DNA from 2 places in the Noviherbaspirillum album genome. Region 2 is predicted to be linked to the other one. Evidence: predicted binding sites of a transcription regulator. Region 2 holds the regulator's gene; the other holds the start of a gene.
What was found. The regulator FliA, encoded in region 2, starts transcription of late flagellar genes. The targets are predictions, from matches to a motif close to CTAAAGTTTNNNNNNNNNNNGCCGNTA.

Region 1 (16,104 bases), on a different contig from region 2:
GACCGAAAACATTGAAAAGGTATATTCGCCGGCAGCCGATTTCGCCAGCCCGATCGGCAGAAATCCGGCCGCGGTAATCAGCGTGCCCGTCAGCATCGGCATTGCAGTGGATGTATAGGCGAACGTGGCCGCGTCGAAGCGTGAAAAGCCCTCCTCCATCTTGCGCACCATCATTTCGACGGCGATGATGGCGTCATCTACCAGCAGCCCGAGCGCAATGATGAGCGCGCCAAGCGAAATCTTGTGGAGATCGATGTTGAAGATGCGCATGAACAGAAAGGTTACCGCCAGCACCAGCGGGATGGTCAGCGCAACGACCAGGCCGGGACGTACGTCTAGACGCAGCGGTTTCGTATGCAAGCCCAGTGCGATGAAACTGACCGCGAGGACGATGAGGACCGCTTCCGCCAGCGTGCGCAGGAATTCATTGACGGACGAGGAAACCGCCTTCGGCTGATCCGACACCCGCTGCAGTTCGATCCCGACCGGTAGCTTGGCTTTGAGCAGGTCGACGGTGGCTTCCAGATTGCGGCCGAGCGCGATGATGTCGCCTCCTCTCTCCATGGAGATGCCGAGGCCGATGACTTCCTTGCCGTTGAAGCGCATCTTGTCCTGCGGCGGGTCCTTGTACTCCCGCCTGACGGTGGCGAAATCGCCAAGGCGGAAGGTGGTCCCGTTGGCGCGCAGTTCCAGGTTCTCCAGCTCCCTGGCAGACGCCATCGCCCCCGTCACCCGCACCTGCAGGTTGTCGGTCGGCGTGACGAGCACGCCGCTGGCTTCGACCGCGTTCTGCGCATTGATCTGATTGACGATGGCGTCAAAACCGATGCCGAGCTGGGCGAATTTCTTGTGCGAGAATTCGATGTTGATCTTTTCATCCTGCACGCCGAACATTTCCACCTTGGATACCGACGGCACCTTCAGGAACTGCTGCCGCACGAAATCGGCATAGTCCTTCATTTCCGAATAGCTGAAGCCGTCGGCCGAAATGGCGAAGATTGATCCGTAGGTATCGCCGAACTCATCGTTGAAGAAGGGTCCCAGCACGCCGCCGGGCAAGGTATTGCGTATGTCGCCGATCTTTTTCCGTACCTGGTACCAGGCGGCCGGCACGTCCTTCGGCGGCGTCGATTCCCGCAGTTGCAGGATGATCAGGGTTTCCCCCGGCTTGGAATAGCTGCGGATCGTGTCGATGTAAGGCGTTTCCTGCAACTTCTTTTCCAGCTTGTCGGTGACCTGTTCTGCCATCTGCAGGGATGTGGCACCGGGCCAGATCGCCCGCACCACCATCGCGCGGAAGGTAAAGGGAGGATCTTCGTCCTGGCCGAGACGCCCATAGCTCAAGACGCCGCCGATCAGCAGGGCGACGATCAGATAACGCGTGAGCGGAATATGTTCGAGCGCCCAGCGCGAGAGATTGAATCCGCCTTTCATTTAGCGGCTCCGGCAGAGGATCCGCTCGCCGCGCTCACCGCGACTTCCTCGCCGAGGATCTTCACCTTCTGGCCGGACTTGAGCAGATTGACGCCCGCGGTCACCACCGTCTGCCCGGGCGCGACCCCGCCGGACACCAGGATGTCATTGTCGGCGGTACCTGCGACCTGCACCGGAGCAAGCCTGACCGTGCCGTTCTCCACCACCCATACCGCGGTATTGGACTTATCCTGGAACAGTGCGGTGAGCGGCAGGCGCATCGCGGCATTCGCGGACTTGGCGGCAAATGCGACATAGGCGGTCATGCCAAGCTTGACGTTTTCCGCCGATGCCGGAATGGAAACCTTGGCGGTATACGTACGTGTCACCGGATCGGCGACCGGAGAAATTTCGCGGATCTTCCCGGGTATGATCCGTTCCCGCTCGGCCCAGGTCCGTACTCGCACATCGGTCACGCGACGCAAATCTTCGACCCTGTCTTCGGGTATGCCGATGACGATTTCCCGTTCCCCGCCCTGCGCGAGGCGTACCACCGGCGCGCCGGCCGCCACCACCTGCCCTGCTTCGGCGTCGATGCTCGTGACGATGCCGTCCGCATCAGCATGAAGCACTGCGTAGCCGGCCTGGTTCGACTGGTTGCGATAACCGGCCACGGCCTGATCATAGCTGGCTTGCGCGGCCTTGAAGGCGGTCTCCTTGCTATCGAGGACCGCCTGGCTGACGAAATTCTTTTCGCGCAGGTCCTGGTAGCGTTTCAGCTCCGCCCGGGCGAGGTCGCGGTTGCTTTCGGCGGCCTTCAGGGCGGCATTTGCCTGTGCCTGGGCCAACTGCAGGTCCTGCGGATCGAGCTGCATCAATACCTGGCCGCGCTTGACCACGGAGCCGACCTCGACTTTGCGAGCGACGATTTTTCCGCCCACCCGAAAACCGAGGCGCGACTCGTAGCGGGCCCGCACGTCCCCGGAAAACTCGGCTACGGTGTCGATGTTGCCCGACTCCAGCTTCATGACCCGTACCGGGCGCACGTCCTCGGTTTTCTCGACCGGTTTCGAGCAGCCGCCGAGCAGGAGAAGTCCCGCGCATGCCAGAATGGCGAGCTTTTGAGGGAAAAGTCGTGCAGAGCCGAATGGTTTTGTCGAAGCGACCACGGTGATTTCCTTTACTATTCAGAGCTGAGTTGCCTGGCTTGCAATGTTATCCGGGAACTTTTTAATGACCAGGCGGTTAGTAATTATAAGCAGCTCGTTTTCGTTTGCATATGACTTTTTAGTCAGTTAGTGACCGACGTAACCTATGCCAGTAGAACATTACGAAAATTTTCCTGTCGCATCGCTGCTTCTGCCGGCCCGGCTTCGGCCCGCGGTCGAAGCGATCTATGCGTTTGCCCGCAGCGCCGACGACCTTGCCGACGAGGGCGACGCATCCGATTCGGAACGGCTTGCCAGCTTGAATTCATACGTTGCGGCATTGGAGACCATGGCGCATGGCGATGCTTCGATACCGCCCCTGTTTCACGCCCTTTCCAGGGTCGTTGCCGATTACCGGCTCCCGCTTGCGCCTTTCCATGACCTGCTTTCGGCCTTCAAGCAGGATGTCGTAACCAAGCGCTACGCCGATTTCGACAGCCTGCTCGATTATTGCCGCCGTTCCGCCAACCCGGTCGGCACGCTGATGCTTCATCTCTACGGCGCAGCCGATCCGGCCAGCCTGCGCGAGTCGGATGCCATCTGTTCTTCGCTTCAGTTGATCAATTTCCTGCAGGACGTGGCGGTTGACTGGAACAAGCGGCGCGTTTACCTGCCGCTGGAAGACCTGCATCGATTTGGAGTTTCAGAATCTCATATCGAGAACGCCACAATGGATGACGCATGGCGCGCCCTGATGGCGTTCCAGGTCGAGCGTGCACGGGGCATGATGCTGTCCGGCGCTCCGCTGGCGTTTCGCCTGCCGGGCCGCATCGGCTGGGAACTGCGGCTCATCGTGCAGGGCGGCCTGCGCATCCTGGAACGTATTGAAGCCAACGATTACGATGTATTCCGTCGCCGTCCGCAGCTGGGGCCTGTTGACTGGCTCGCCATGCTCTGGAAAGCCGGGCGCATGAAAATACGTTTGTCGCGCATGGCGCATGTCGGCTAGCATAGCGGCTTTGATCAGCTCCCCGATTTCATGTCGCCCGACGAATACTGCCAACAAAAAGCCGTACAAAGCGGCTCCAGCTTCTATTACAGCTTTCTCTTCCTGCCGGCGGAACGCCGCCGCGCGATCACGGCGCTGTATGCGTTCTGCCGGGAAGTCGACGATACCGTCGATGACTGCACCGATGCCGGCATTGCGAGAAACAAGCTGCAATGGTGGCGCCAGGAAGTCCAGGCGACGCTGAAAGGAACGCCCAGCCATCCCGTGATGCAGGCGCTGCAGCCGCACATGGCAACCTATGCGCTCGACCCCAAGCATCTGCTGGCCATCATCGACGGCATGGAAATGGACCTGGACCAGACCCGCTACCTCGACTATCCCGGACTGAAACGCTATTGCTGGCACGTGGCGAGCGTGGTGGGGATCCTTTCCGCCAGCATTTTCGGCGCCACCCAGCCGCAGACGCTGCAGTACGCGGAAAAGCTCGGACTGGCCTTTCAGCTGACCAACATCATCCGGGACGTGGGAGAAGATGCACGCAAGGGTCGTATCTATCTGCCGGTCAATGAACTGCAGCAATTCCACGTTACCGCAGCCGATATCCTGAATGCGCGGCACAGTGAAAATTTCGAAAAGCTGATGTCTTTCCAGGCCGAACGTGCAAAGGCCCTCTATGAAGAGGCCTTCGCCCTTCTGCCCGCCGCCGACAGGCGCGCCCAGCGCCCCGGCCTGATCATGGCCGCGATCTATCGCACGCTGCTCGACGAAATCGAGCGCGACCGCTTCCAGGTGCTGAACCAGAAGATTTCGCTGACGCCGATCCGCAAGCTCTGGCTTGCCTGGAAAACCTACATCCGCGCCTGATGAAACGAGTCGCGGTCATCGGCGGAGGCTGGGCCGGCTGCGCCGCGGCGGTCGAGCTTGCCCGCCGCGGCATGCCTGTCTCGCTGTTCGAAGCGGCAAGGAACCTTGGCGGGCGTGCCCGCATGGTCGAGCTCAACGGACGCAAGCTCGACAACGGCCAGCATATCTTGCTTGGCGCCTATGCCGAAACCTTGCGCCTGCTCGGCAACGTCGGCCTCGCTTCCTCCGACGTCCTGCTGCGCCTGCCCCTGCAGATGCGCTATCCGCCCGGCCAGGGCGGCATGGATTTCGTCACGCCCCGCCTGCCCGCGCCATGGCACATGCTGATCGGGCTGCTGCGTGCCAATGGCCTGCGTCGCGAGGACAAGCTGGCGCTTGCGCGTTTTTCCACCACCGCGCGCTGGATGGACTGGCGGCTCAACATCGACTGCAGCGTCAGCGAACTGCTGGACCGCTTCGATCAGACGGCCCGCCTGGTTCAATTGATGTGGCGGCCCTTGTGCATTGCCGCCCTGAACACGCCGCCGGAACGAGCTTCCGCGCAAGTGTTCCTGAATGTCATGCGCGACAGCCTTGGTGCCAGGCGGGCTGCATCCGACATGCTCATACCGCGGGTCGATCTGTCCGCCCTGTTTCCCGCGCATGCCGCGGCTTTCGTCGAGCGTCATGGTGGAAGAGTACATTGCGGCCTGGCCATCAGGCGCATCATCGCCGCGGACGGCAAATGGCGGCTCGACATGGGCGATGCGCAGGCAGGCAGCGGCGCGGCCTCCAATGCCGTGTCCAGTGCCACCTTCGATGCCGTCATCGTAGCCACGTCCGCATGGCAGGCGGCCAGCCTGCTTGCGGGTCACGCGGAAACGGCATCGCTGACATCGCTTGATCATGAGCCCATCACCACCTGCTTCCTGCAATACCCGCCGCAGGTGCGGCTGGCGCAGCCGCTCCATGCACTGATCGACGACGGCGATATCGGACATTGGGGCCAATTCGTTTTCGACCGCGGCCATCTCGATGCGGAACAGGCAGGACTGCTCGCCGTGGTGGTCAGCGCCTCCGGCGCGGCCATTGCGGATGGACATGATGCGCTTTCGGCAGCGGTCGCCGCGCAGCTGGCGGAGGTCTTGCAGCGCCCCGAACTGGCGTCTCCGCTGTGGAGCAAGCTGATTTCGGAAAAGCGGGCGACCTTCGCCTGCACGCCCGGCTTGCAGCGGCCATCGAATGAAACTGGCGTCGAAGGACTGCTGCTCGCCGGCGACTATACCGCCGGCGACTATCCTGCGACCCTGGAATCGGCGGTGCGCAGCGGCGTGCGTGCCGCTTCGCTGGCCGCCGCCGGTTAGATCTACTAGATTTACTCGTCCCGCAGCCGGTTGAGCGCTTCGTCGATGCGTTCGACGCCGATCACCTTCAATCCCTCGATGGCCTGCTTCGGCGCATTCGCCTTTGGAATCAGCGCGATTGAGAAACCGAGCTTGGCCGCTTCGCGCAGCCGCTCCTGCCCGCGCGGCGCGGGGCGTATCTCGCCTGCGAGGCCGACTTCGCCGAACACCACCAGCCCGCGCGGCAGCGGCTTGTTGCGCATCGAGGAATGAATCGCCAGCAGGACTGCGAGGTCGGCGGCCGGCTCGGTGATCTTGACGCCGCCGACCGCGTTGATGAACACATCCTGGTCGAAGGCGGCGATCGATGCATGCCGGTGCAGGACCGCCAGCAGCATCGCCAGCCGGTTCTGCTCCAGGCCGACCGACAGCCGGCGCGCATTGGGCACATGCGAGGTATCGACCAGTGCCTGGATTTCCACCAGGAGCGGACGCGTGCCTTCCTGCGTCACCATGACGCAGGAGCCCGGCACCTGGTTATCGTGCTGGGACAGGAACAGCGCCGATGGATTCGACACGCCCTTCAAGCCCTTCTCGCTCATGGCGAAGACGCCGAGTTCATTGACTGCGCCGAAGCGGTTCTTGAACGCGCGCACCAGGCGGAAGCTGGAATGGGTATCGCCCTCGAAATACAGCACGGTATCGACGATGTGTTCCAGCACGCGCGGTCCGGCCAGCGCCCCCTCTTTCGTAACATGGCCGACCATGATGATGGTGATTCCCGACTGCTTGGCGACACGGGTGAGCTGCGCCGCGCATTCGCGCACCTGCGCCACCGAGCCCGGCGCTGACGTCAGGGCATCCGAATAGATGGTCTGGATGGAGTCGATGACAGCGACCTGCGGCTTGTGCTCCGCCAGCGTATTGAGAATTTTTTCCAGCTGGATTTCCGCCTGCAGCTGCAATTCCCTGGCATCGACCGCGAGACGCTTGGCGCGCAGCGCGATCTGTGCGCCGGACTCCTCGCCGCTGACGTACAGCGTCTTCTTGACGCGCGAGAGGTTGGCCAGCGCCTGCAGCAGCAGCGTCGACTTTCCAATGCCGGGATCGCCGCCGATCAGCACCACGCCGCCGGCGACCAGGCCGCCACCCAGCACGCGGTCGAATTCCTCGATGCCGGTGCCGAAGCGCGGCACGTCGATGGCTTCGATGTCGGACAGGCTCAGGACCGGCGAGCTTTGCGCCAGCCCCTGGTGCTGCCCGGAGAAACGGTTGCCGGCGGGCTCGACGAGCGTCTCCACCAGCGTGTTCCACTGTCCGCACGACGGGCACTGGCCGGCCCACTTGCTGGCGACACCGCCGCATTCCGTACAGGTGTAATTGGTTTTCTGCTTTGCCATTGCGATTTGACCTTTTATTTAAGCTTTTATCTGACCTTGTCTTTATGCCTCGATAACGGGCACACGGGGCGCCAGCGCGCACATCAACTCATAGCCGATGGTCCCTGCGGCATCGGCCACCTCGTCGATGGATACATGCCTGCCCCACAATTCGACCTTGCTGCCGAAGCCGGCATCGGGCAATTCGGTCAAATCCACCGTAATCATGTCCATCGAGACCCGTCCGACCAGGCGGGTACGGTTGCCGGCGACCATGACCGGCGTGCCGGCCGGCGCATGGCGCGGGTAGCCGTCGGCATAACCGCCCGCCACCACGCCGATGATCATGGCCTTGTCGGCCACGAAACGGCTTCCGTAGCCGACCGCGTCGCCCGCCTGGATGCGCTGGACGCCAATGATTTCGCTTTCCAGCGTCATTGCCGGCTGCAGTCCGAACTGCACGGCCGTTTTGCCGCCCGGTGTTCCGCCGTACAGCATGATTCCCGGCCGTACCCAGTCCGCGGCCACCTCCGGATGGCTGAGCACCGCGGCGGAATTGGCGAGGCTGCGCCGTCCTTCGAGGCCTGCGCTCGCCGCCTCGAAGCGGCGAACCTGTTCGGCCATCGGCATGGCGGTGTTGGATGCATCGTCCGCATTGGCGAAGTGCATCATTAAAGTGATGCTTCGCACGGCGGGGATGGCTTGCAGCCTCAGGTATGCCGCCCGGAATTCATCCGGTTTGAAGCCCAGCCGGTTCATGCCGCTGTTCATTTTCAAATGCACGTCGACCTGCTTGTCCAGGCTGGCTTTTTGCAGCATGTCGATCTGCTCGCAGCAATGGATGGTGAACTCGATTTCGCGCGCGGCCAGTTCGGGCAGGTCCGATTCATCGAAAAAGCCTTCGAGCAGCAGGACCGGCTTGCTCCATCCCATGTCGCGCAGGCGCAGCGCCGCGTCCACCTCGATCAGGGCCAGGCCCTCTGCGGCGTCGAAGGCTTGCATTGCGCGGGACAGACCATGCCCGTAGGCATTGGCCTTGACCACCGCCCATACCCTGGATCGGGGCGCCAACTGTTTGGCGATGCTTAGATTGTGCCGCATTGCAGCAGGATGGATTCGGGCGACGATCGGTCTTGGCATGAGCTTGGAACTATTGGCTGTGAGACATTTTGTGAAGGTTTATTCTACTGGACGGCCGGACGGGCATGCCTACCAAATGCCTGTCCGCCAGGATTTTCATGGTATAAAGCAAGCCGGAGACAGTTGAGAAACATGGGTACCCCTCAATATGCGGATGAATCGCGGTTTTTACACCATCATGGCAGCGCAGTTTTTTTCCTCGCTTGCCGACAATGCTCTCCTCATCGCGGCCATCGCACTGTTGACAGCCATGAATTCCCCGGCGTGGATGACGCCGCTGCTCAAGCTGTTCTTCGTTCTCTCGTATGTCATCCTAGCCGCATTCGTCGGCGCCTTTGCGGATTCCCTTCCCAAGGGCCGCGTCATGTTCGTTACGAACCTGATCAAGATCACCGGCTGTAGCCTGATGTTTCTGGAAGTCCATCCGCTGTTCGCCTATGCCGTGGTCGGCTTTGGCGCGGCGGCGTACTCGCCGGCCAAGTACGGCATTCTTACGGAATTGCTGCCTCCCGAGAAACTGGTGGCGGCTAACGGATGGATCGAAGGCCTGACGGTCATTTCCATCATTCTCGGCACGGTGATGGGCGGCGCGCTGGTCAACTCCCAGATTTCGAGCGCGCTGCTTGCGTTCGATTTTCCGCTGATCGATACCGGCATCGATACAGCGGCCGAAGCGGCCTTGTCGGTCATCATGGTGACCTATGTGCTGGCAGCGGTCTTTAACCTGCGCATTCCGGATACCGGCGCACGGTATCCGCATCAGGAACGCAACCCCGTCAAGCTGATCGCCGATTTTGCAAATTGCTTCACCACTTTGTGGCGGGACAAGCTGGGCCAGATTTCCCTTGCCGTGACCACCCTGTTCTGGGGCGCCGGCGCTACGCTGCAATTCATCGTGCTCAAGTGGGCGGAAAAGTCGCTCAACATGCCGCTCGACAAGGCTGCGATCCTGCAGGGCATCTTTGCCGTCGGCGTGGCTGTCGGCGCAACGGCGGCGGCCCGTTTCGTTCCCCTGAAACGGTCGCTGACCGTGATGCCGCTCGGCGTGGCGATGGGCCTGATCGTATGCACCATGACCCTGGTGCATACGGTGTGGCTGGCCTATCCACTGCTGGTGCTGGTCGGCGTGCTGTCAGGCTATTTCGTGGTGCCGATGAATGCGCTGCTGCAGCACCGCGGGCATGTGCTATTGAGCGCCGGGCATTCCATCGCTGTACAGAACTTTAATGAAAATCTCTCGGTGCTGACCATGCTCATGCTGTACGCGCTGATGGTCAAGATCAACCTCGACATCAATATCGTCATCGTGCTGTTCGGCCTGTTCGTCTCGGGCACCATGCTGCTGGCCATGCGCAAGCATGCGGCGAATCAGCGGGAACATGATTCGCTGTCGCTGATCGGGGAACACAAGCACTGATTTCCGCCGACCGGCGTTTTCCTGCCGGCAGCGTCCCGGTATGAGTCGCGCTTATCACGCTGATCCGGCGTGCCGGATACGAACTTCTGCACGGCTGCGCCAGTCGTCCGGCACGATGAAGCCGCGATCGGTCTCCAGCAGGCAACCCTGCCCGCCTTCCCCATCTTCTTCCAGCAATGCCACCAGCACCGGCGCGTTGTTGTTCTGAAAATGCAGATCCAGCATCTGCATCAGCACCTCATGGCTCAATGCGGCCGAGATCGGCAGCTTCGCCGGCGCAAGCCAGTCGAGCCGCGCCAGCACCGCATAGTGGCGAGCCGACAGTTGCCGTGCTTCCTGCAGCGCGCACCAGAATCCCTTGCAATGGCCGTGTGAAATTCCTTCGGGCTGCGCCGGCAGCGGCGTTTCGCCGTGATAGAAAAGCCATCCCTTGATCAGCGCCTGTGCAAGGCTGACCGGTTGCGGCAATTGCTCCTGTGCGGCGGGATGCTTCGACAGCATCAATTGCTGATCCATGATCTTGCGGATCTTCGCTCCCAGCGTATCGGCCAGGTTGGGACCGACAAAGTAATCAGCCTCTCGCCCGTGACCGGCCGACTCCAGCAGATAGAGCTTGGTGGCGAATTCCCAATGCACCAGCGCATCGCCTTGCCACAGCAGGAAATCGAACTCGCCGATGGTCTGGTTCTTCGCGGCGCGCACCTGCACGCCATGGGCATGCAGCAGCCGGTGGTGTTCCAGGTAGAACGCCATCAGCTGTTCCGCATATCGTCCCAGTCGCGTATGCGGATGCAGCTCCAGGCATAAGTGCAGCGCTTCAGGCTGCGCATCCAGTTCAGTCAGCCAGGCGCGGACAGCGCCATCGACAGGGCCCAGGCTGGCCACACGGCCCTGCCATTCCTTCGCACCGGGATCGAGAAGATCGGGTGCATCGAGCAGCCACGCCAGGGTGCGGACATGCGGATTGTTGAGGTGATTCCATCGCTGATGGAATTGGGTTTGAAAGCGTTTCCTGCGCGGCGCGGCCAACTTGCTCAATTCATCCGGCTCATTCGGGCTCATTCGGCTAAATCTGCGCTGGCAAAGGTGGCCATGGCCAGGCTAAGGTCTTCCCAGGATTTGCGTTTGTCCGCCATGTTGCGCAGCAGATAGGCGGGATGGTAGGTGACAACCAGCGGCAGTCCGGCATAGCGATGGACCTTGCCGCGCAGCCGGGATACCGGCGTATCGGCATCGAGACCCAGCAGCGCGAGCGCGGCGGTTTTTCCGAGGGCCACCAGCATGGTGGGCTGGATCAGCGCAATCTGCCGCTCCAGGTAAGGCAGGCAGGCTGCCACCTCGTCCGGTGTCGGCGGCCGGTCGCGGCCATTGTCGTCGGTAGGACGGCATTTGACGATGTTGGCGATATAGGCATTGTCGCCCCTGCGCAGCCCCATGGACACCAGCATGTTGTCGAGCAGCTTGCCGGCCTGGCCGACGAAGGGTTCGCCCTTCAGATCTTCATTGCGGCCCGGTCCTTCGCCGATGAACAGCCAGCGCGCTTTCTCGTCGCCGACACCGAATACCGTCCTGGTCCGGCCCCGGCACAGGTCGCATTTGACGCAGCCCGCGACATTCGCCTTGAGCGCGGCCCAGTCCATCTGCGCCACGTCGGCAGAATCCGGTGCGCTTGGATGCACGGGCAAGCCGGCCTCCTGCGCCGGCATTGCCGGGATTGACGGGATTGACGGCCGTGCCTGGCGCTGCATGCCGGCGTTTTCCACGGCGGGAGCGTGGCCAGTGGCAGGCGCTGCAAATGCGTCTTCCTGCACAGGTGGCGCATCCGGGATAGCCTGCGCATCGCGCCGGGTCCATAACGGACCGAGGCCCATCTCGTCGAGAAATGCGTTCCGGCGCCCCGAATTTGCGCTCATAGATGAAACCTCATGACGATGGCATCCTCGCGCATGCCATTGGCGGCGGGGTAATAGCCCTTGCGTCTGCCGATCTCGGCAAAGCCGTAACGCCGGTACACGTCCAGCGCACGCTGATTGGATGGCCTGACTTCGAGCAGCACCGATGCCATGCCCTTCTCCCTTGAGAGCGCAACGATGCGGTCGAGTTGCATGCGTCCGATGCCATGGCCATGCAGATCGCGGCGTACGCTGATGTTGAGCAGATGGGCTTCATCGACAGCAAGCATCACCAGGAAATAGCCGGCAAGCAATCCGGATGATTCGCGCAGGGTCCAGCTTTCATAAGCGCTGTAGAGCGAATCGAGAAAGTTGCCGCGTGTCCATGGATGCGGATAGACATCATTTTCGATAGCCAGCACGTCCGACAGATCCCCCACCCGCATGGGCGCAAAGCGCAGGGATTCCGGCGCGGGAGATTCGGCAACCACCTTGTAGACGGCATTCATGCGGCAGCTTTCGCCAGGCGCTCCGCCGTGGTCAGGGCCACCTTGTTGCGCAGATAGATCGGCCGGGCGTCGCGCGCGTGGATACTGCAGCCCGCCAGCAGTTCTCCGTGCGCGAGCGTGGCTACCTGGGCGGCATGCGGTACGATGCCCTCGCAGACCGTGAAGCCCTTGTCCGCCAGCGCTGATGCATAGGCGAGCAGGCCGTTGCCGCACGCAGTTACCGTGCCGGATGCCGCCACGATGGAGGCGGAGGCAAGTGCCGGTGCGGTCACCGTCTGCCAGCCGTTGTCGAAGCGATATTGCGCCCAGTAGACTTCTTCCATGCGGGCGTCGAGCATGACCATCACGTCATCGGCGCCGCAGCGTTCACGGCAGGCCTGCGCCATTGCCTGCAGGGTCACCACGGGAACCACCGGCAGATCTGCGCCGAAGGCCAAGCCCTGGGCCACGCCGCATGCGGTACGGACGCCGGTAAACGATCCGGGGCCGGCGCCGAAGGCAATCGCATCGCACCGCGACAGCGGCATGCCTGCCTCGGCCAGCAGCTGCTGCACCATGGGCAGCACGGATTGGGAGTGCGTCTGTACGCCGGCACTGTCGCGCGCGAGGAGCCTGCCATTGTGCAGCAAGGCGGCGGAAGCAAGATCGGAAGATGTTTCGATGGCAAGAATGGTACGCATGCCGTTATTTTACCGTGCCGCCGGGCTTCGACGGCGCGCGCAATCAGCAGAATCCGGCCTCATTTCCTAAAGCTTGGCGTTCCCGTGCCGTTACCAAGGGTAATCACAGGAGAAACGCATGGAAGTCACGGATATCGCCAGACTCGCAACCACGATGGCATCGACCGCCACCTCGCAGGCGGTGAATGTCGCCGTAATGAAAAAGGCAATGGATATCCAGGCCAGCAGCGCCGCCGCACTGCTGCAGGCGCTGCCGCCAGTGTCGTCTGCCAACCTGCCGCCCCATCTCGGCCAGAACATCAACACCACCGCCTAATCTACCTCGGCCGTTCATTTGCAAAGGATGTCCGGGGTGCCCGCAATGCATGCAGGGCGCACCGGCAAGCGGCATGCGGGTCCTTGCCTTACAATGAGGCTCCCGCTGAATGCCACTTGCTGCTCTCTCCCATGTCCTGGACCGGCTTTACCCTCGATGACGACAATCGCACCCAACTCGCCCAATGGCTGGACGATGACACCTGGGTGATCGCCTGCCTGTGCGCGGCCTGGTGCGGCACTTGCGAAACCTATCGCGCCAGCTTCGAACAGCTGGCCGCGCGGCATCCCGACAAGCGGTTCGCATGGATAGATATCGAAGACCAGGCCGACTTCATCGGTGAAATCGATGTCGACAACTTTCCCACGCTTTTGATCCAGCGCGGCGGCCATGTCGCCTTTTTCGGCACGGTATTGCCGGACATGAAGATCGCCGACCGGCTGATCTCGGCACAGGCCGAGAAAAGCGGGCAGCAACTGCAAGCCGAAGCCGGCCTGTCGGAGGAACGCCGCGAATGGCAGCGCAGCCGCAACCTGCGCACACTGCTGGACAACGCGGACGCTGCCTGAAATCCGATTGCCTTGCCGACCGGCTATGCCAGCCGGAGAGGCAGGCTGCGCAGGCGCTTCCCGGTCAACTTGAATACCGCATTGGCCACTGCAGGGGCGATCGGCGGCGTGCCGGGCTCTCCCACGCCCTCCGGCGGCGCCGCACTCTTCATGACGATGGTATGCACCTCCGGGGCCTGGTTCATCCTGAGTACCGGATAATCGTGGAAATTCTGCTGCCGCACCCTGCCTTCCTCGATTGTCACCTCACCGAACAGCGCCGCGCTCAGGCCGAACACGATGCCCGACTCCATTTGCTGAGCGATGATGTTCGGATTGACCGCCAGGCCGCAATCGATTGCGCAGGTGACCTTGTGCACGCGGATTTCGTTATCTTCGATGGAAACCTCGGCCACCTGCGCCACGATGGAACCGAATGACTGGTGCAGGGCGACTCCGTGCGCCCTGCCCTGTCCGGCATGGCCCGCCTGCCTGACTGCCGCATCGAGCACGGCGAGATGCTGCGGATGGCGCTGCAGGAGGCTGCGGCGAAACTCGACTTCATTCCTGCCGGCGGCGTGCGCCAGTTCGTCGATGAAGCTTTCCTTGAAAAACGCATTGTGCGAATGACCGACCGAACGCCAATATCCCAGCGGCACAGGCGTGGGCACGGCGACATGCGCTATGCTCTGGTGGATGAATTCATAAGGCATGTCGAATGCGCCTTCGGCCGTGGTCTTGTCGGGACCAATGCCGGTGAAACCCAGCGTGCGCGCCAGCACCTGATGCGTGATCGCACCCGAGGCCAGCTTGTTCCGGTAGCTCACCACCCTGCCCGCCCTGTCCAGCACGGCGGTGAAACGCGCCAGTGCCGCCGGCCGGTACATGTCGTGCATCATGTCCTCCTCGCGGCTCCATATCACCTGCACCGGCAGGCCATTGGCCTGCGCGGCGATGGCGACGGCCTGGGCGATCATGTCGGTCTCGAGCCTGCGTCCGAAGCCGCCGCCGATGTAAGTCACATGCAGTTCGACGTTCGCGGCATCCGTTTTCGCAATGCGTGCAGCCGCATTGATGGCGAGGCTGGGCACCTGGGTGGGAACCCAGAGCGTGACCTTCCCATCCTTGACCTGCGCGGTGCAATTGACCGGCTCCATTGCCGCATGCGCGAGAAACGGCGCCCGGTATTCCGCCTCCACGGTTTTCACGCCGGCCTTCATCGGATCCGGCTCGCCCGCTTCATGGTACACATAGCCCGAATCCGCATTGATGCGCGCTTCGAGTTCGCGGAACACGCTTGCCGTCGACAGGCCGGCGTGCGGGCCGGGATTCCATTCGACCGGCAAGGCAATCGCGGCCTGCCGCGCCTGCCACCAGGTTTTTGCCACAACGGCCAGGCCTGCCATGCCAGCCGCCGCACCGGAAAAATCGACCACGCTCACCACGCCCGGCATGCCCCTGACCGCATCGGCATTGAATGCGCGCACGGTGCCGCCGATGGTCGGCGCCATCCTCACCGCGGCATGCAGCATGCCCGGCGGGCGGACATCCATGCCGAACGCGGCTGTTCCATTGACCTTGGCGATGGAATCGCGCCGAAGCTGCGGCGTGCCGATCAGCTTGAATTGCTCTGGGCTCTTGAGGCGGATGACGGCGGGCCGGCTGCCGAGCGCCTTTTCCGCGAGATCTGCATAGGCGGCGCGCCTGCCGTCGGCATGCAGGACGGTGCCGGCCTCGGTGCGGCAATCGGCGGAGTCGGCATTCCATTCGGCGGCCGCCGCCGCCACCAGCATGGCACGCGCAGCGGCGCCGGCTTCGCGCATCGGAATCCATGCGTCCTTGACCGACGTCGAGCCGCCGGTGATCATCAAGCCGAGCTCGCGCGCGGCCTTGCCAGTGAACCAGCGCATGGTCTCCTTGAGAGTCCCGGCGCCGTCCGGATGAAACGGCAGACTATCGGTGAGCACCGCCATGTTGCCGAAGATCCTGTCGATCGGGGCCTGCTGGATCCTCACCCGTTCCAGCGGCACATCGAGCTCTTCCGCTACCAGCATCGGCAAGGCGGTGAACACGCCCTGGCCCATTTCGCACTGCGGCATGGCGATGGTCACGATGCCGTCGCGCGCCATGCGAATCCAGCCGTTGAGCATGATTTCGCCTTCCTTCGCGGGCAAAGGGGTCGACAGCTGCAGGCGCTGCCGCGGCGGCATGATGCCCCAGCCGACGACGAGCGCGCCGGCGACGCCCAGTCCGCCAAGCAGAAACCGGCGGCGGGATTTCCTTTTTGCTTCGGTGGATCGCATATCTCGTCCGTATTTTGTTCTGTGACCTTTATGGCATGCTACGACATTCGCCGTCCGGCAGGGTACGTTCGCACCCGGCGTCGTTCGATTTCAACAGCCTAACAAGCCATGACCGAGAATTTTTTCCAAGCCTTCATCATTCTGCTGCTCGTCACCGACCCGTT
Region 2 (16,104 bases):
GCGGTTGGCGGCGTATTCGCATGGGTGATCACCCGCAGCATTATCGTTCCGCTGAACCAGGCGGTGGCCGTGGCAAGCCGCGTTGCTACCGGCGATCTTACCTCGCGCATCGAGGAAAACAGCCGCGATGAAATCGGCCAGCTGTTCAATGCGCTGCGCCAGATGAACGACAGCCTCGCCCAGATTGTCGGCAATGTCCGGGCTGGCACGGAAAGCATCGGCGTGGCATCGCGCGAGATCGCGGCCGGCAATGCTGACCTGTCCTCCCGCACCGAATCGCAGGCCAGTTCGCTGGAAGAAACCGCTTCCTCGATGGAAGAACTGACTTCCACCGTCAAGCAGAATGCCGAGAATGCGCGCCAGGCCAACCAGCTGGTGGTTTCCGCCTCCGACGTCGCCGTGCGCGGCGGCCAGGTGGTCGGGCAGGTGGTCGAGACCATGGGCTCGATCAAGGACAGCTCGCGCAAGGTGGTCGACATCATTGGCGTGATCGACGGCATCGCCTTCCAGACCAACATCCTGGCGCTCAACGCGGCGGTGGAAGCCGCACGTGCCGGCGAACAGGGCAGGGGCTTCGCGGTGGTGGCGGCGGAAGTACGCAACCTGGCGCAGCGCTCGGCGGGCGCGGCGAAGGAGATCAAGGGCTTGAGCAGCGACTCGGTGGAGAAGGTCGATGCCGGAGGCAAGCTGGTCGACGAGGCGGGCAGGACGATGGACGAGATCGTCACATCGGTCAAGCATGTGGCCGACATCATGAACGAGATCACTGCCGCCAGCCAGGAACAGAGCTCGGGCATCCAGGAAGTCAGCCAGGCTATCACGCAGATGGATGAAATGACCCAACGCAACGCGGCCCTGGTGGAAGAGGCCGCCGCGACGGCGGAAGGTATGCAGAACCAGGCTGCCGCCTTGGCACAGACGGTTGCGGTATTCAAGCTGCAGGAAGGAAGCGGATATGCCCAGCCTCCCGCAGCGATTGCCAAGCCGGTCGTGGCAAGCGCTGCCGCATCGAGGCTTGAAGGTAAGGCAGCGCAGGCAGCGAAGGTGCCTGCGCGTTCGCAGATATCCAGGCCGGCGGCAAGCAGGATGCCGGCAGTGCCGGACGCCCGACGGCAACCGGCCGGCACCGGCGATGATTGGGAGGAATTCTGAGTCTATTGATTCCCGTGCAATTCCGTTAAAGGCAAAATGCGGGGCGCCGATAAGAATAGAGAAGGCCTTGCAACAGAACAAATAAACCGTCCCGCACGAGAATCAGGGGGAACGGATGCAGGCAGAACGATGCGGTAGCCATCCTATTTGGGAGATGAAATGGAAATCATGAAACGAAAGCCAGTTCAATATCTCGCGCTTGGAGTCGCCACGATCACGGGAGGCATGGCGGCGGGAGCGCTCGGCCACTTGATCGGCGGCGACAGCGTGGGACCGATCGCGGCTGCGGCGCTCGCATCGTCGGCGTCAGCGCTGATTGCCCTCCTGGCCTACCGCAGAGCCGGCTCGGGTGATGCGTCCGGCGTTGCCGAGCTTGGCGAGGAAGTCGACCACATCATGATCGGCGCCGCAGAAACCTCCTATTTCGTCGATTCGATCAAGAAGAAGGTCGACCAGGACCTGCAGACAACTGAAGAGATCGCCGTTCGCGCCGGACAGACCGTCGACGCAACGGAGCAGATCGCGGCCAACGCGGAGCGCGCTTCACGCGTGGCCGCCGATGTGCGTGCGGAAAGCGTGGCCGGCCGCGCGGAAGTGGACCAGGGATTGCAGCGCATCAGCAATGCGCGCCTGGATGCGCAGACGGCATCGAAGCAGATGTCCGAATTGCAGGAGCGGGCGCGCCGCATCCATGTGATCACCGAAGTGATCAATGAAATCGCCGCGCGCACCAACCTGCTCGCCCTGAACGCCGCGATCGAGGCCGCGCGCGCGGGCGAGCACGGCCGCGGCTTCGCAGTCGTTGCCGGAGAAGTGCGCCAGCTCGCTCAACGTACCAAGTCGGCCACGGACGATATCGGCGCCATGGTGCGGGAAATCAATGAAGAAGCCGAACGCGCCGCGTCGGGCATGACGGCGCTGACGGTGAAGGTCAATGACGCCGCGCAGAACGTGGAAAAGGTGCATGGCTATCTAGGCAATATCGAGCGCTCGGCTGGCGTTTCCGAAAGCGAGATCCAGCAGATCGCAACCGCGTCGCGCGAGCATGTCGAAACGTCGCATCTGATCGCCGATGCCATATCGCGCATCCGCGACGGCATGCTTGCCACGGAAGAGGAGCTGCCGCGCGCGACGCGTTCGGCAATGATGTTGTCCGAGCGTGGCGAAGTCCTGTTCGATGCGCTGGCGCGTTCCAACGCAAAGACTTCGCATGACGAGATCAAGGGCGTGGCCCAGCGCGCCGCGCGCGAGATCGGCAAGCTGTTCGAACAGGCGATCGCCAGCGGCCAGATCACCGAGGCCGCGTTGTTCGACCGCAGCTACAGGCCGGTGCCCAACACCAATCCGCCCAAGCACACGACCAGTTTCGACAGCTTTACCGATCGCGCGCTGCCGGCGATACAGGAAAAGATCCTCGAGAACATGCCGCAGATCGCATATGCCGGCGCGGTGGACAATAACGGTTATTTCCCGACGCATAACAAGAAGTTCTCGAAACCGCTGACAGGCGATTACGACACCGACCTTGTCAATAACAGGACCAAGCGCATCTTCAACGATCGCACCGGATCCCGTTGCGGCTCCAATACCAAGCCCTTCCTGCTGCAGACTTACAAGCGGGATACGGGCGAAGTGATGCATGATCTGTCGGCGCCGATCTATGTGAACGGCCGGCACTGGGGCGGATTCCGGATCGGTTACCGGTCAGCGTCGGCACTGGCGCCGAATGCAGCTTCCTCAGCGGCGGCGACAGCAACAAGGATGCCGGCGCCGTCGGCAATCGAGCACAAGCCGGCACGTGCTTTGAAGGCGATACGGCCGGTACAGGCCCAGCCGAGGAAGCCGGGAAACAGGTAGGGCGCGCGGCGCCGGCATCCTGGCCGCACCGGCCGGGAATCGAGTTGTGATCGAGTAGTGATCGAGTAGTGATCGAGTTGTGAAACAGGTAAGAAAGATGTCTGACCCAATGCAAGTTATCAAACAGGGCAAGAGTGAAGCTTCCAAGGAATTCGATTTCACGTCGCGTGATTTCGAGCGGGTGCGTTCGCTGATACATCGGCGCGCCGGCATCGCACTGGCCGATAGCAAGCAGGAAATGGTGTACAGCCGCCTGGCACGGCGCCTGCGCGCCACCGGTACGCGTTCCTTCCAGGCTTACCTGGACAGCCTGGAGAGCCGGCCCGAGGATGGCGAATGGGAAGCCTTCACCAATGCGCTGACTACCAACCTGACCTCCTTCTTCCGCGAGGCGCATCACTTTCCCATCCTCGCCGAGCATGTACGAAAGCGCAAGGAGCCCGTCACCGTCTGGTGCTCCGCGAGTTCCACCGGAGAGGAACCGTATTCGATCGCCATGACCTTGTGCGAAGCGCTCGGCCCGGCCGCAGCCCAGTCGCACGTGATCGCGACGGACATCGACACCAATGTGCTCAACACCGCGTCCGCCGGAATCTATGCGATGGACCGGCTCGATAAGATGGAACCGGAACGTGCCCGCCGCTTCTTCCTGAAAGGAAAGGGGCAGCATGAGGGTTTCGTACGCGTGCGGCCCGAGCTGCGGCAGATGGTGACGTTCAAGCAGCTCAACCTGCTGTCGGGGGATTGGCCGGTAAGCGGTCCCTTCGATGCCATTTTCTGCCGCAACGTGATGATTTATTTCGACAAGCCGACTCAAGGTAAAATTCTGGCGCGTTTTGCGCCGTTAATGAAGCCGGACGCATTGCTCTTCGCAGGCCACTCGGAAAATTTTCTTTACGTCTCCGACGCCTTCAAGCTGAAAGGCAAGACTGTCTACGAACTTGAAACCCGTGGGGCCGCCATGCAACGTGCCGCAGCATCCCGGATTGAGAAATAATTCATGAGCTACGGAATCGAAGAGCAGTTCGCCACCAATGTCTACTACGATCGCACGTTCGATTGCGACGCGGCGAAAATCCTGCCCGGCGAGTACTACTATACCTGCAAGGACATGCTGATCGTGACGGTGCTCGGCTCCTGCGTTTCGGCCTGCATCCGCGATCGCGTCACGGGCATCGGCGGCATGAACCACTTCATGCTGCCCGATAGCGGCGGCGATGCCGACAGCCCGGTGTCGGCCTCCATGCGATACGGAACCTATGCAATGGAAGTGCTGATCAACGACTTGCTGAAGGCGGGCGCGCGCCGCGAGAACCTGGAAGCCAAGGTATTCGGCGGCGGCAACGTGCTGCGAGGTTTCGTCGCCATCAATGTGGGCGAGCGCAATTCCCAATTCGTGCGCGACTATCTGCGTGCGGAAAATATCCGCATCGTGGCCGAAGACCTGAACGACATCCACCCTCGCAAGGTGTACTACTTTCCGCGCTCCGGCAAGGTGCTGGTCAAGAAGCTCAAGCAACTCAATAACAATACCCTGGTGAACCGCGAGCAGGATTACGCGAGCCGGCTGCAGTCGACGCCGGTGGCGGGAGACATCGAACTGTTCGGCTGATCCGCGGCATGGGTTGAACGGCGCGATCCGCCGCTTCCTATGGATCCGTCGAGAAAATATATTGGGCCGGATCCCCTCACCCCGGCCCTCTCCCAGAGGTAGAGGGTGAGATCAGCGACCCGAAATTGAACCGTTTTTCGGGCCGAATCAATAGAAGGCCATAGTCATGAAAACCAAAGTACTGATCGTTGACGATTCCGCGCTGATACGCAGCGTGATGAACGAAATCATCCGCAAGCAGCCCGACATGGAAGTCGTCGGCGTCGCGCCCGATCCCATCGTGGCACGCGAACTGATCAAGCAGACCAATCCCGACGTGCTGACGCTGGATGTGGAAATGCCGCGCATGGACGGCCTCGACTTTCTCGAGAAACTGATGCGCCTGCGGCCCATGCCGGTGGTGATGGTGTCGTCGCTTACCGAGCGCGGCTCCGAGATCACCCTGCGCGCGCTTGAACTGGGTGCGGTCGATTTCGTCACGAAGCCAAAGCTTTCGATTCAGAATGGCATGCTCGAGTATGCGGAGCTGATCACCGACAAGATCCGCGCTGCCGCGAAGGCACGAGTCAAGGCGCGCACCATCGCGCAGCAGGATTCGGCCCGCGTGCCCGGCGAGGCCCTGCCTCAGATCCGCAATCCGCTGACCAGCAGCGAGAAGCTGATCATCATCGGGGCCTCCACGGGCGGCACCGAAGCCATCAAGGATTTTCTGATGCAGATGCCTTCGGACTGCCCCGGCATCTTGATTACGCAGCACATGCCCGAAGGGTTCACCCGGTCCTTCGCCAAGCGTCTGGACAGCCTGTGCAAGATCACTGTCAGGGAAGCGGAAGGAGGAGAGCGGGTACTGCCGGGCCATGCCTTCATCGCGCCGGGTCATTCTCACCTGCAGCTTGCGCGCAGCGGCGCCAACTACGTGACGCAGCTGGACCAGGGACCGCCGGTCAACCGGCACCGCCCCTCGGTCGATGTACTGTTCGAGTCCGCGGCCCGCTTCGCCGGCAAGAATGCGGTCGGCGTCATCCTGACCGGCATGGGCAAGGACGGCGCGCAAGGCATGCTGACGATGCGTAATGCCGGAGCGCATAACTTCGCCCAGGACGAAGCCTCATGCGTCGTGTTCGGCATGCCGCGCGAAGCCATCGCGGTAGGCGCCGCCCATGAAGTTGGAGCCTTGTCGGCGCTCCCGAGCATGGTGCTGGCACATCTTGCGGCGAACAGCAGCAGGGCGCTGCGTGTTTGAGAAGGCATGACTGATATGCGCGTTACTCGCGGCGGCGGGCGGCCACGGTTTTTATCCTGTCCTTCGGGAGAGGGTGATGTTGCTGTGCCGGGCGCACCGGCTGTCATGAGCGGCCAAGCCCGGCAAAGCATTGATAAAAATGCACGATACGGTTGCAATGTGTCGAAAATGTTTCGGTACCGGCATTCTCGTTCACCTTATCCAGCAGCTTTGAGTGCATAATCAAAGGCGAAAAGTTTATACTGAGGCCCTACCGTTCGGGTCTGCAGCAGAACGGCTTGTCGATAACATTTTGCAGAAACAATGGAGTAATTCATGGCGGGTCCGAATACGAAATTCCTGGTGGTCGACGACTTTTCGACTATGCGTCGCATCGTTCGCAATCTGCTGAAGGAGTTGGGCTATACGAATGTCGACGAGGCCGAAGACGGCTCGATGGCGCTGTCCAAGCTGCGTAGCGAACAGTTCGATTTTGTCATCTCCGACTGGAACATGCCGGTCATGGACGGCTTGACGATGCTGCAGAATATCCGCGCCGATGCGGCACTGTCGAAGCTGCCGGTGCTGATGGTGACCGCCGAGGCAAAGAAGGAAAACATCATTGCGGCGGCGCAGGCCGGCGCCAATGGCTATGTGGTCAAGCCTTTCACCGCAGCGACGCTCGACGAAAAACTCTCGAAGATTTTCGAAAAACTTGAAAAGGTCGGAGCCTGACGTGAGTCTGCCGCTCTCCCGGGAGACGGACGCCGATCTCGCGGCGCAGGATGAAATGCTCGCGCGCGTCGGTCACATGACGCGCATGTTGCACGACAATCTTCGCGGACTCGGTTTCGATAAGCTCATTGCCAAGGCGGCGCACGACATCCCGGATGCCCGCGACCGTCTCGACTACGTCGCGAAAATGACGGAGCAGGCTGCGCAGCGCGTGCTGACCGCAACCGAGAATGCAATGCCGATGCAAGACAGCATCGAGAGCGGCGCATCGGCACTCGCGGGAGAACTGCGCTCGGCTCTGGAGGCGCCGCACTCCGAGGCGCACGCCAGGGAGCTGATGGAACGTACCCTGGCTTATCTCGAGGAGACAGGTGCCAATGCGGCATCGTCCCGCCAGCAGATGCTGGACATTATGATGGCCCAGGATTTCCAGGACCTGACGGGACAGGTCATCAAGAAGGTGACGGAACTCGCACACGGCATAGAGCAGCAGCTGGTGCAGCTGTTGCTGGATTATTCTCCGCAGGAAGTGCGCCGCGATGCTGGCACCGGTAACGGTAACGGCAATGGCTTGCTCAACGGGCCCCAGATCAACCCGGCCGGAAACGCGGACGTGGTGTCGGATCAGGGACAGGTTGACGATCTGCTGGAAAGCCTGGGTTTCTGAGCCGGCTGCGGCGAAACCCGCGAGGAACCGCTCCTGCTTTCAAGCTGCGCCCACCTTGGCATGAATGTGCTTCCATTGCGTTTTCAACATGCATTCAGCATTCAGCGTTCCGCATTCAGCTCATTAGCGATATTCTCCCATCACGGACAGTCATTCCATGCAAGCAGAAAAATTCATCGTCCGGGAACCTCTGGTCAACCCGCAGGAGCGGGCTCTCGGGTATGAAATCGCCTGGCAGGGGAGCCGCGCGACGGATGCCGGGCGCGACGATGCGGACATTCTTTTCCTTGCAGGTTTCGTAGCGCAGCAGCTCAACGAGTCCGATTCCGGAGCGCTTCTCGGCGACCAGGTCATCTTCATTGAAGCAAAACCCGCGCTGCTCGCGCATGAGTCGATCTGCGCGCTGCCGCCGAAAGGCACGATTCTCGTGCTGCGGGGCGGCGACCTGCTCGATGACGGAGCGGGCGATGCGATCAGGTCGGCGCGTCAACGAGGTTATGGCATATCCGTGCGCGACGTGGATATTTCCTTGCTCGACAGGGCGGTGCTGGGCTGCCTTACGCATATCGAGATTGCCGTTGATTCGCCGGACTTTCCGGCGCAGGTACAGCAGTTTCGCGCCTTGAATTCGCTGTCCATACGTCTTGTCGCGCGTCGTGTCGACAACTGGCAGGCTTATGATGTCTGCAAGAAGCTGGACCTGCTCGCGTTCGTCGGCAACCTGCATCTGACGCCGCGACCGGGCCAGCATGCGCGTGAACTCAATCCTGCGCAGTCTCTGATCCTGCAGCTGATGGACATGGTGCGCCAGAACGCCGATGTGAAGCAACTCGAAAGCGTGCTCAAGCGGGATGCTGCACTGTCCTACAAACTTCTACGCTACATCAACTCGGCCGGCTTCGGGCTGGGATGCGAGATTCAGTCGCTCAAGCATGCGGTGACCATGCTCGGCTATTCGCCGCTGTACCGCTGGCTGGCGCTGCTGCTCGCCACCGCGACCACCACCGGCTACTCGCCGGTGCTCATGCATGCCGCCATCGTGCGCGGCCGTTTCGCTGAACTCCTGGGCAGCACCTTCCTGCCGCGGCAGGAGGCCGAGAACCTGTTCGTCGCCGGCATGTTCTCGTTGCTCGACAAGCTGCTTGGCGTACCGATGGAAGACGTGCTGGAAAAAATCCAGCTCTCCGAATCGGTTACCCAGGCGCTGCTGTCCCGCGAAGGCATCTACGGCCCTTTCCTTGCGCTGGCAGAGGCTTGCGAATTGCACAGCAAGGCAGTGGAAGACATGGCAGCTTCGCTGTGCATCGATGCCCGCCAGGTGAATCAGGCCCAGCTGTCGGCACTGGCCTGGGCGCAGCGTATTACGCTATGACTATGCTTCGCCGCATTCAGTCGTGTCCGCCGGCCTTGCCGGCCCCAATCTCATGACGTTTTGACTTGTCATGACATCCTTGCTTGCAGATCATTCATCAGCGCGTGCCAATCATCCTGAATAAGACGGGGATTCCGCACTTGTTTTGAGGATGGTCAAACTGTTATTTCGAGAATAATCCTTCCTATTGGCCCTTAATGCGTCGTCCGTCGCATGAGGAAGCTCGCAACAGGAGTCGGCAATGTCCGAGGATAGCGATCTCGAAAAAACCGAACCAGCGTCATCCAGAAAACTGGAACAGGCGCGGGAGGAAGGCGACGTTCCCCGATCGAGGGAGCTTGCCACCTGCACGGTGCTGCTCGCTGCAGGCCTTGGAATGTTGTTTACCGGTGAGGGCATGATCCGCAGTCTCAATCGCATGCTGGCATCCGGCTTGTCGTTGGAACGGGAACACGCATTCGACGAAAGCCTGCTCATGGTGAGGCTTGGTACCCTGGTTTTCGATGCGCTGGTGGCGATGCTGCCGTTCGCCGGACTCCTCCTTCTCGTGGCGATTGCTTCGCCGCTGCTGATCGGCGGCTGGCTGTTCACCACCAAGTCGCTGACACCCAAATTTTCCCGCCTTAATCCCATGAGCGGCATCGGCAACATGTTCTCGGTGCGCTCTCTTGTCGAACTGCTCAAGGCCATCGGCAAGACGCTGCTGGTGGGCGCCATTGCCTGGTTCGTCATCAAGGGTCAGTTCGAACCGATGCTGGCGCTGGCCACCGAACCGCTGCAGTCAGGCAGCGCCCATCTCGGCGACATGCTGGTGACCGGCTTCATCGCAATTGTTTGCGGCCTCGTTGTGATCGCGCTGATCGATGTGCCATATGTGCTGTGGCAGTATGCGAGCAAGCTGAAAATGACCAAGGAAGAGGTTCGCCAGGAGTCCAAGGAATCCGACGGCGATCCGCATGTGAAGGCGCGCATCCGCCAGTTGCAGCGCGAGATGGCCAAGCGCCGCATGATGTCCGAAGTGCCGACGGCCGATGTGGTCGTGACCAACCCGACCCACTATGCGGTCGCATTGAAATACACCGAAGGCAAGATGCGCGCGCCGAAAGTCGTGGCCAAGGGCGCCGATGAAGTCGCCGCCAAGATCCGCGAAATCGCCGCGGAGAACAAGGTGGCGCTGCTCGAAGCGCCGCCGCTGGCCCGCGCGCTTTACAAGCATGCCGAACTCGGCGATGAAATTCCCGCCACGCTCTATACCGCGGTGGCCGAAGTGCTGGCCTATGTATTCCAGCTGCGCGCCTACGGCCAGCACGGCGGCCTGCGCCCAGAAGCGCCGGACAACGTCCCGGTTCCGCCGGAGCTCGACCCGCACAATCCGGCGTCGCAGAAACCTGACGGACGCATGCAATGAACAGCCTTAAAATGCCCGCATGGTTGTCCGGACAAGGCAAGGCGCTGGCGGCGCCCATCCTCATCATCATGATGCTCGCGATGATGGTGCTGCCGCTGCCGGCCTTCGTGCTGGACATGTTCTTCAGCTTCAATATCGCGCTGTCCATCATCGTGCTGCTGACCAGCCTCTATACGGTCAAGCCGCTCGACTTCATGGCATTCCCGGCGGTGCTGCTGGTCTCCACCATGCTGCGCCTGTCGCTCAACGTGGCTTCCACGCGGGTGGTGCTGACCGAGGGCCATAAAGGCCCGGACGCCGCCGGCAAGGTGATCGAAGCCTTCGGCCACTTCCTGATTGGCGGCAACTACACGGTGGGTATCGTGGTGTTCGTCATTCTTACCATCATCAACTTCGTGGTGGTGACAAAAGGTGCGGGCCGTATCGCCGAGGTCGGTGCCCGTTTCGCGCTGGATGCGATGCCGGGAAAACAGATGGCCATTGATGCCGACCTCAATGCCGGTCTTATCGGCGAACAGGAGGCACGCCGCCGGCGAACCGAAGTGTCGCAGGAAGCCGAATTCTACGGCTCGATGGACGGTGCCAGCAAATACGTGCGCGGCGATGCGATCGCCGGCATCCTCGTCACCGTGATCAATTGCTTCGGCGGACTGGTCGTGGGCATGGTCCAGCATGAGATGGCCTTCGATGCCGCCCTCAAGAACTACACGCTGCTGGCCATCGGCGACGGCCTCGTCGCGCAGATTCCCTCGCTGATCATTTCCACTGCCGCAGGCGTGATCGTCTCGCGTGTTTCCAGTGAACAGGACATTGGCGGCCAGATGGTCAACCAGCTGTTCGCCAAGCCGCAGGTCATGTACATCACCGGCGGCATCATCGGCGGCATGGGCATGATCCCCGGCATGCCGCATATCGCATTCATTCTGCTGGGTGGCGCCTTGTGCGGCGGTGCTTATCTGATGAGGCAACGGATACAGAAAGAGGAAGAGGCCCCGCCGCCGGTGCCGGAAGCCGCGCTTGCGCCGCCCGAATCGGAAGAGGCGTCCTGGCAAGATATCGTGCCGGTCGACACGCTCGGGCTGGAAGTCGGCTATCGCCTGATCCCGCTGGTCGACAAGGGCCAGAACGGCGAGCTGCTGCGCCGGATCAAGGGCATCCGCAAGAAGTTTGCGCAGGAGGTTGGCTTCCTGTCGCCTCCGGTGCACATCCGCGACAATCTCGAACTCAAGCCGGCGGCCTACCGCATCACACTCAAGGGTGTGGAAGTCGGCACCGGCGAAGCCTATGTCGGACAGTTCCTGGCGATCAATCCGGGCATGGTCAACGGCACGCTCCCGGGCACCGTCACCACCGATCCGGCCTTCGGCCTGCCGGCCACCTGGGTTGACGGCGGCATGAAGGAGCATGCGCAGGCGCTGGGCTACACGGTGGTGGATGCCGGCACCGTGATCGCCACCCACCTGAACCACCTGATCACCTCGCACGCCGCCGAATTGCTGGGCCGCCAGGAGGTGCAGCAGTTGCTCGACCACCTCGGCAAGGAAAGCCCGAAGCTGGTCGAGGATCTGGTGCCGAAGATGATTTCGCTGTCGGCGCTGCAGAAAGTGCTGCAGAACCTGCTGATCGAAGGCGTACACATCCGCGACATGCGCACCATCATCGAAACCCTGGCCGAATATGCGGCGCAGACGCAGGATCCGAACGAGCTGACGGCCATGGTCCGCATCGCGCTCGGCCGCGCCATCGTCCAGCAGATTTTCCCGGCGACCAACGAGCTGTCGGTGATTACCCTCGACAGCCGCCTCGAACGCATATTGATGCAGGCGCTGCAGTCCAGCGGCCCCGACGGCGCCGGCATCGAGCCGGGTCTGGCCGATACCATCGCCGCGCAAGCCGAACAGGCCGCGCGCCAGCAGGAACAGATGGGACTGACACCGGTACTGCTGGTGCCCGGCCCGCTGCGTGCGTTGCTGGCGCGCTTCCTGCGCCGCGCTCTGCCGCAGCTCAAGGTGCTGTCGCACCAGGAACTTCCGGATTCAAAAACAATTAGAGTCACCAGCCTGGTTGGAGGCCAAGCATGAATGTAAGAAAATTTTCCGCCAGTTCGTCCCGCGACGCATGGCGCCAGGTGCGCGAAGCGCTCGGGCCCGATGCCGTCATCCTCTCCAACAGGACGATCAACGGCATGATCGAGATCCTGGCGATGGCACCCGAAGACATGTCGTCGCTGTCGGAGCCGGTGGTCGAAAGGCCGGCGCTGTCGGAGTCGACGCTCAATGCCTTCGGCGCCGGCCGCCAGCAGGAAGTCCAGGCAAGGCAGGCTCCGGTGTCATCGCCGAGGCCTTCCTCGGACGACAACCAGGCCGCAAACCTGGCCGATGCCCTTGCCGCCAGCCGCGATGCCGCACCGGCATCCCACGGCGGAGCCGAGCTGGCGCAAGTGATGAGCGAACTGCGTTCCATGCGCGGCATGCTGGAATCCCAGCTGGCCGAGATTGCCTGGAGCACCCAGCAAAAGCGCGAACCGGCGAAGGCCGCCGTCCTGCGCGAACTGCTCTCCGCCGGCTTCAGCGCCAGCCTGGCGCGTTACCTCACGCAGAACCTGCCGAAGAACGAGACGGCCGAAAATTGCCTGACTTGGGTGAAGTCGGTGCTGTCGCGCAACCTCAGCATCATCGGTAACGAAAACGAGATTCTCGACAAGGGCGGCGTCTATGCGCTGGTCGGACCCACCGGCGTCGGCAAGACCACCACCACCGCGAAACTGGCGGCGCGCTGCGTGATGCGCCACGGCGCCGGCAAGCTGGCACTGATCACCACCGACGGCTATCGTATCGGCGGCTACGAACAGCTACGCATCTACGGCAAGATCCTCGGCGTGATGGTGCATTCGGTCAAGGATGAGACCGACCTGCGCATCGCCCTCGACGAACTGAAGAACAAGCATACCGTGCTGATCGACACCGTCGGCATGGGCCAGCGCGACAAGATGGTGGCCGAACAGATTGCCATGCTTTCCGGCACCGAATCCACGGTCAAGCGCCTGCTCTGCCTGTCCGCGACTTCCACCGGCGAAACCCTGAACGAAGTCGTGCGCTCCTACCAGGGCGGCGGCCTGGCCGGCTGCATCATGACCAAGCTGGACGAGGCAGCCACCGTCGGCAACGTGCTCGACGTAATGATCCGCCAGAAGCTCAGTCTCTACTATGTGGCCAACGGCCAGCGCGTGCCGGAAGACTTGCATGTGCCCAATGCCCATTATCTGGTCGACCGCGCGTTCAAGCTCAAGCGCGAGACTGCGCCGTTCCAGTATTCCGATGAAGAGCTGCCGCTGGTCATCGCCAATACCGCTCATGCAATGAATGACAAGAGCCTGCGCGAGGTGACACTTGGCTAGTTTCGATTTCGACCAGGCCGAAGGCCTGCGCCGCATGCTGGCCGGCCCCAAGCCGCGTGTGTTCACTTTCCTGTCGGCGGCATCGCCGGATGAAAAAGGCGCGATGCTTGTCAACCTCGGCGCCTCGCTGGCGCAGGCGGGCAGGGACGTGCTGCTGCTCGACGCCTGCGTCGGCGCGGACGGCATCGCCTCGCGCCTGAAGGCGGTGCGCGGAAGTTCGCTGCTGCAGGCATCGCAGCACGACCGCGCCTTCGACGAGCTGATGCAGCCCATGCCCCAGGGCTTCAGCGTGGCGGCGTTGAAGCGCGGTGCGCAGAAGCTGCCCGAGAGCGGCACCGAAGGCGCGCGTCGCCTCGATGATGCGTTCGGCGTGCTGACCGCGCGCGCAGATATCGTGGTTGTCGACGCGGAACTCGACGGCAACGACGCATTCGCCATTCCGGCGCTGGCGGAAACCGAAATCGTGGTGCAGGTGTCGAACAGCCCTGCATCGATCAAGGCCGCCTATACGCTGATCAAGCGGGTCAACGGCCAGCTCGGCCGCCGCCCGTTCAGCCTGCTGGTGACCGGCGCCTCCGACAAGGAGGCGCAGCTCGTGTACCAGAACATGGCGCAGGCGGCCAATCGTTACCTGGCGGTGAAGCTCAATTCCATGGGCTCGGTGCCTCCCGATGAACACCTGAAGAAAGCCATGCACCTCGGCCGCGCCGTGGTCGATGCCTTCCCGCTGGCGGGCGCTTCCGTTGCCTTCCGCCGACTGGCCGGAAAGTTCGTATTGTCCGATGCGGCGGCGGCGCGATAACATGGCATTTCTGGGATGGATGCCCGGCTGGGCATCCGAAACGAATCAACACAATGTATACCGTTAGCGGAAAATCCGACAAGAACCACTTGCTGGAAATGCATGCTCCGCTGGTCAAGCGTCTGGCCCACCAGATGAAAGCGAAGCTGCCGCCCAGCGTAGAAGTCGACGACCTGATCCAGGCCGGCATGATTGGCTTGCTGGACGCGGTGAGCCGCTATGAAGACACGCATGGCGCCCAGTTCGAAACCTATGCGGTGCAGCGCATCCGCGGCGCGATGCTCGATGAGCTGCGCAGCAGCGACTGGCTGCCGCGCAGCATCCGCCAGACCATGCGCAAGATCGAAGAGGCGATGAACAAGGTGCAGCAGCGCCTCGGACGTCCTCCCAAGGAGGCGGAGATCGCCGCCGAGATGAAGCTGTCGCTGACCGAATACCAGGGACTGCTGAGCGAAGGCAGCGGCCACCAGCTGGTGTATTACGAAGACTTCCACGAGAAGGACGAAAACGAGCATTTCCTTGACCGCTATTGCGTCGACGAGTCCGGCGATCCGCTGCAGAGCCTGATGAACGGCGGCTTCCGCCAGGCAGTGATCCAGGCGATCGAAGCCTTGCCCGAGCGCGAGAAAATCCTGATGGGGCTCTACTATGAGCAGGAAATGAACCTGAAGGAAATCGGCGCCGTGATGGGCGTCTCCGAATCCCGGGTATGCCAGCTGCACAGCCAGGCAATTGCCCGCATGCGCGCGCGTCTCAAGGGTCAGGCATGGACTGGGCTAGCCTAGCCGGACTGCTGCTGGCGCTGGCCGGCATCCTGTTCGGACAGATGATCGAGGGCGGGCGTATCGATTCGCTGCTGCAGCCGGCCGCCTTCATGATCGTTACCGTCGGCACGCTCGGCGCGGTGCTGCTGCAGAGCGGCAGCCGCAACGTGATGCGCGGCGCGTCCATGCTGCGCTGGGTGTTCCGCCCGCCGGAAGACAAAAGCGCCGGCATCTCGCGCGATCTCGTCACCTGGAGCAACACCGCCCGGCGCGAGGGTCTGCTCAGCCTCGAACGCCATCTCGGCGCCGTCACGGATCCTTTCACCGAAAAGGGCTTGCGCATGGTGATCGACGGCATCCATCCCTACAAGATCCGCGAAATACTCGATGTCGATGTCTCCACGTTCGAACGGCGCGAACGCCAGGCGGTGAAAATCTGGGAAGCTGCCGGCGGCTATGCGCCGACCATCGGCATTCTCGGCGCGGTGCTCGGGCTGATCCAGGTCATGGAAAACCTGTCCGATCCCTCCAGGCTGGGCAGCGGCATCGCAGTCGCGTTCGTGGCCACCGTCTACGGCGTCGGCCTCGCTAACCTGGTGTTCCTGCCGATCGCCAACAAGCTCAAGTCCATCGTCACCGACGAGGTGCGCCGGCGTGAAATGCTGACCGATGTTTTCTGCAGCGTGGCCAATGGCGACAACGTGCGCATCGTCGAAGAGCGCATGCTGGCCTACCGCTGATCGCTCGACACCATGCCGCGCAAGCAATACCGTGAAGATGAGGACGATAGCGATGACCACAACCGCTGGCTGGTCTCGTATGCCGATTTCATCACGCTGCTGTTCGCGTTTTTCGTGGTGATGTATGCGCTGTCTTCCGTTAATGAAGGTAAATACCGGACACTGTCCAGTGCCCTGACCGATGCCTTCGGCGGCGTGCAGGTGATCCGGGCCCCGGAGGAGGCGCCGCAGGTGGTGCAGGGCTTGCCGCGGCCGTTGCCCGTACGCCCGCGCACGACGGAAAACATGCGCAGGGAAAAGGAGAAACTGACCGGCGTCGCCCGCGACATTCTCGGCGTGCTGGCGCCGCTGGTAGACCAGGGCAAGGTCAGGGTAA

Region 1: RY831_RS21885 (YjfB family protein) is a predicted target of FliA. The motif match lies at 12,840-12,866, and genes of this name have one in related genera.

What each region holds. Positions count from the first base shown of each region.
Region 1 is NZ_JAWIIV010000022.1:37,020-53,123, reverse strand. It holds gene RY831_RS21945 (efflux RND transporter permease subunit) at 1-1,434, opposite strand, end outside; gene RY831_RS21940 (efflux RND transporter periplasmic adaptor subunit) at 1,431-2,582, opposite strand; gene hpnC (squalene synthase HpnC) at 2,728-3,570, shown strand; gene hpnD (presqualene diphosphate synthase HpnD) at 3,601-4,434, shown strand; gene hpnE (hydroxysqualene dehydroxylase HpnE) at 4,434-5,777, shown strand; gene radA (DNA repair protein RadA) at 5,789-7,156, opposite strand; gene alr (alanine racemase) at 7,199-8,275, opposite strand; gene lplT (lysophospholipid transporter LplT) at 8,430-9,692, shown strand; gene RY831_RS21905 (DUF1853 family protein) at 9,747-10,730, opposite strand; gene RY831_RS21900 (uracil-DNA glycosylase) at 10,751-11,605, opposite strand; gene rimI (ribosomal protein S18-alanine N-acetyltransferase) at 11,602-12,093, opposite strand; gene tsaB (tRNA (adenosine(37)-N6)-threonylcarbamoyltransferase complex dimerization subunit type 1 TsaB) at 12,090-12,773, opposite strand; gene RY831_RS21885 (YjfB family protein) at 12,892-13,089, shown strand; gene RY831_RS21880 (thioredoxin family protein) at 13,221-13,658, shown strand; gene RY831_RS21875 (xanthine dehydrogenase family protein molybdopterin-binding subunit) at 13,682-15,940, opposite strand; gene RY831_RS21870 (MarC family protein) at 16,049-16,104, shown strand, end outside.
Region 2 is NZ_JAWIIV010000018.1:40,399-56,502, reverse strand. It holds gene RY831_RS19725 (methyl-accepting chemotaxis protein) at 1-1,152, shown strand, start outside; gene RY831_RS19720 (methyl-accepting chemotaxis protein) at 1,321-3,009, shown strand; gene RY831_RS19715 (CheR family methyltransferase) at 3,119-4,006, shown strand; gene cheD (chemoreceptor glutamine deamidase CheD) at 4,010-4,621, shown strand; gene RY831_RS19705 (protein-glutamate methylesterase/protein-glutamine glutaminase) at 4,788-5,864, shown strand; gene cheY (chemotaxis response regulator CheY) at 6,180-6,578, shown strand; gene cheZ (protein phosphatase CheZ) at 6,586-7,245, shown strand; gene RY831_RS19690 (EAL and HDOD domain-containing protein) at 7,403-8,617, shown strand; gene flhB (flagellar biosynthesis protein FlhB) at 8,859-10,025, shown strand; gene flhA (flagellar biosynthesis protein FlhA) at 10,022-12,106, shown strand; gene flhF (flagellar biosynthesis GTPase FlhF) at 12,103-13,422, shown strand; gene RY831_RS19670 (MinD/ParA family ATP-binding protein) at 13,415-14,224, shown strand; gene RY831_RS19665 (RNA polymerase sigma factor FliA) at 14,278-15,009, shown strand; gene RY831_RS19660 (flagellar motor protein) at 14,991-15,728, shown strand; gene motD (flagellar motor protein MotD) at 15,741-16,104, shown strand, end outside.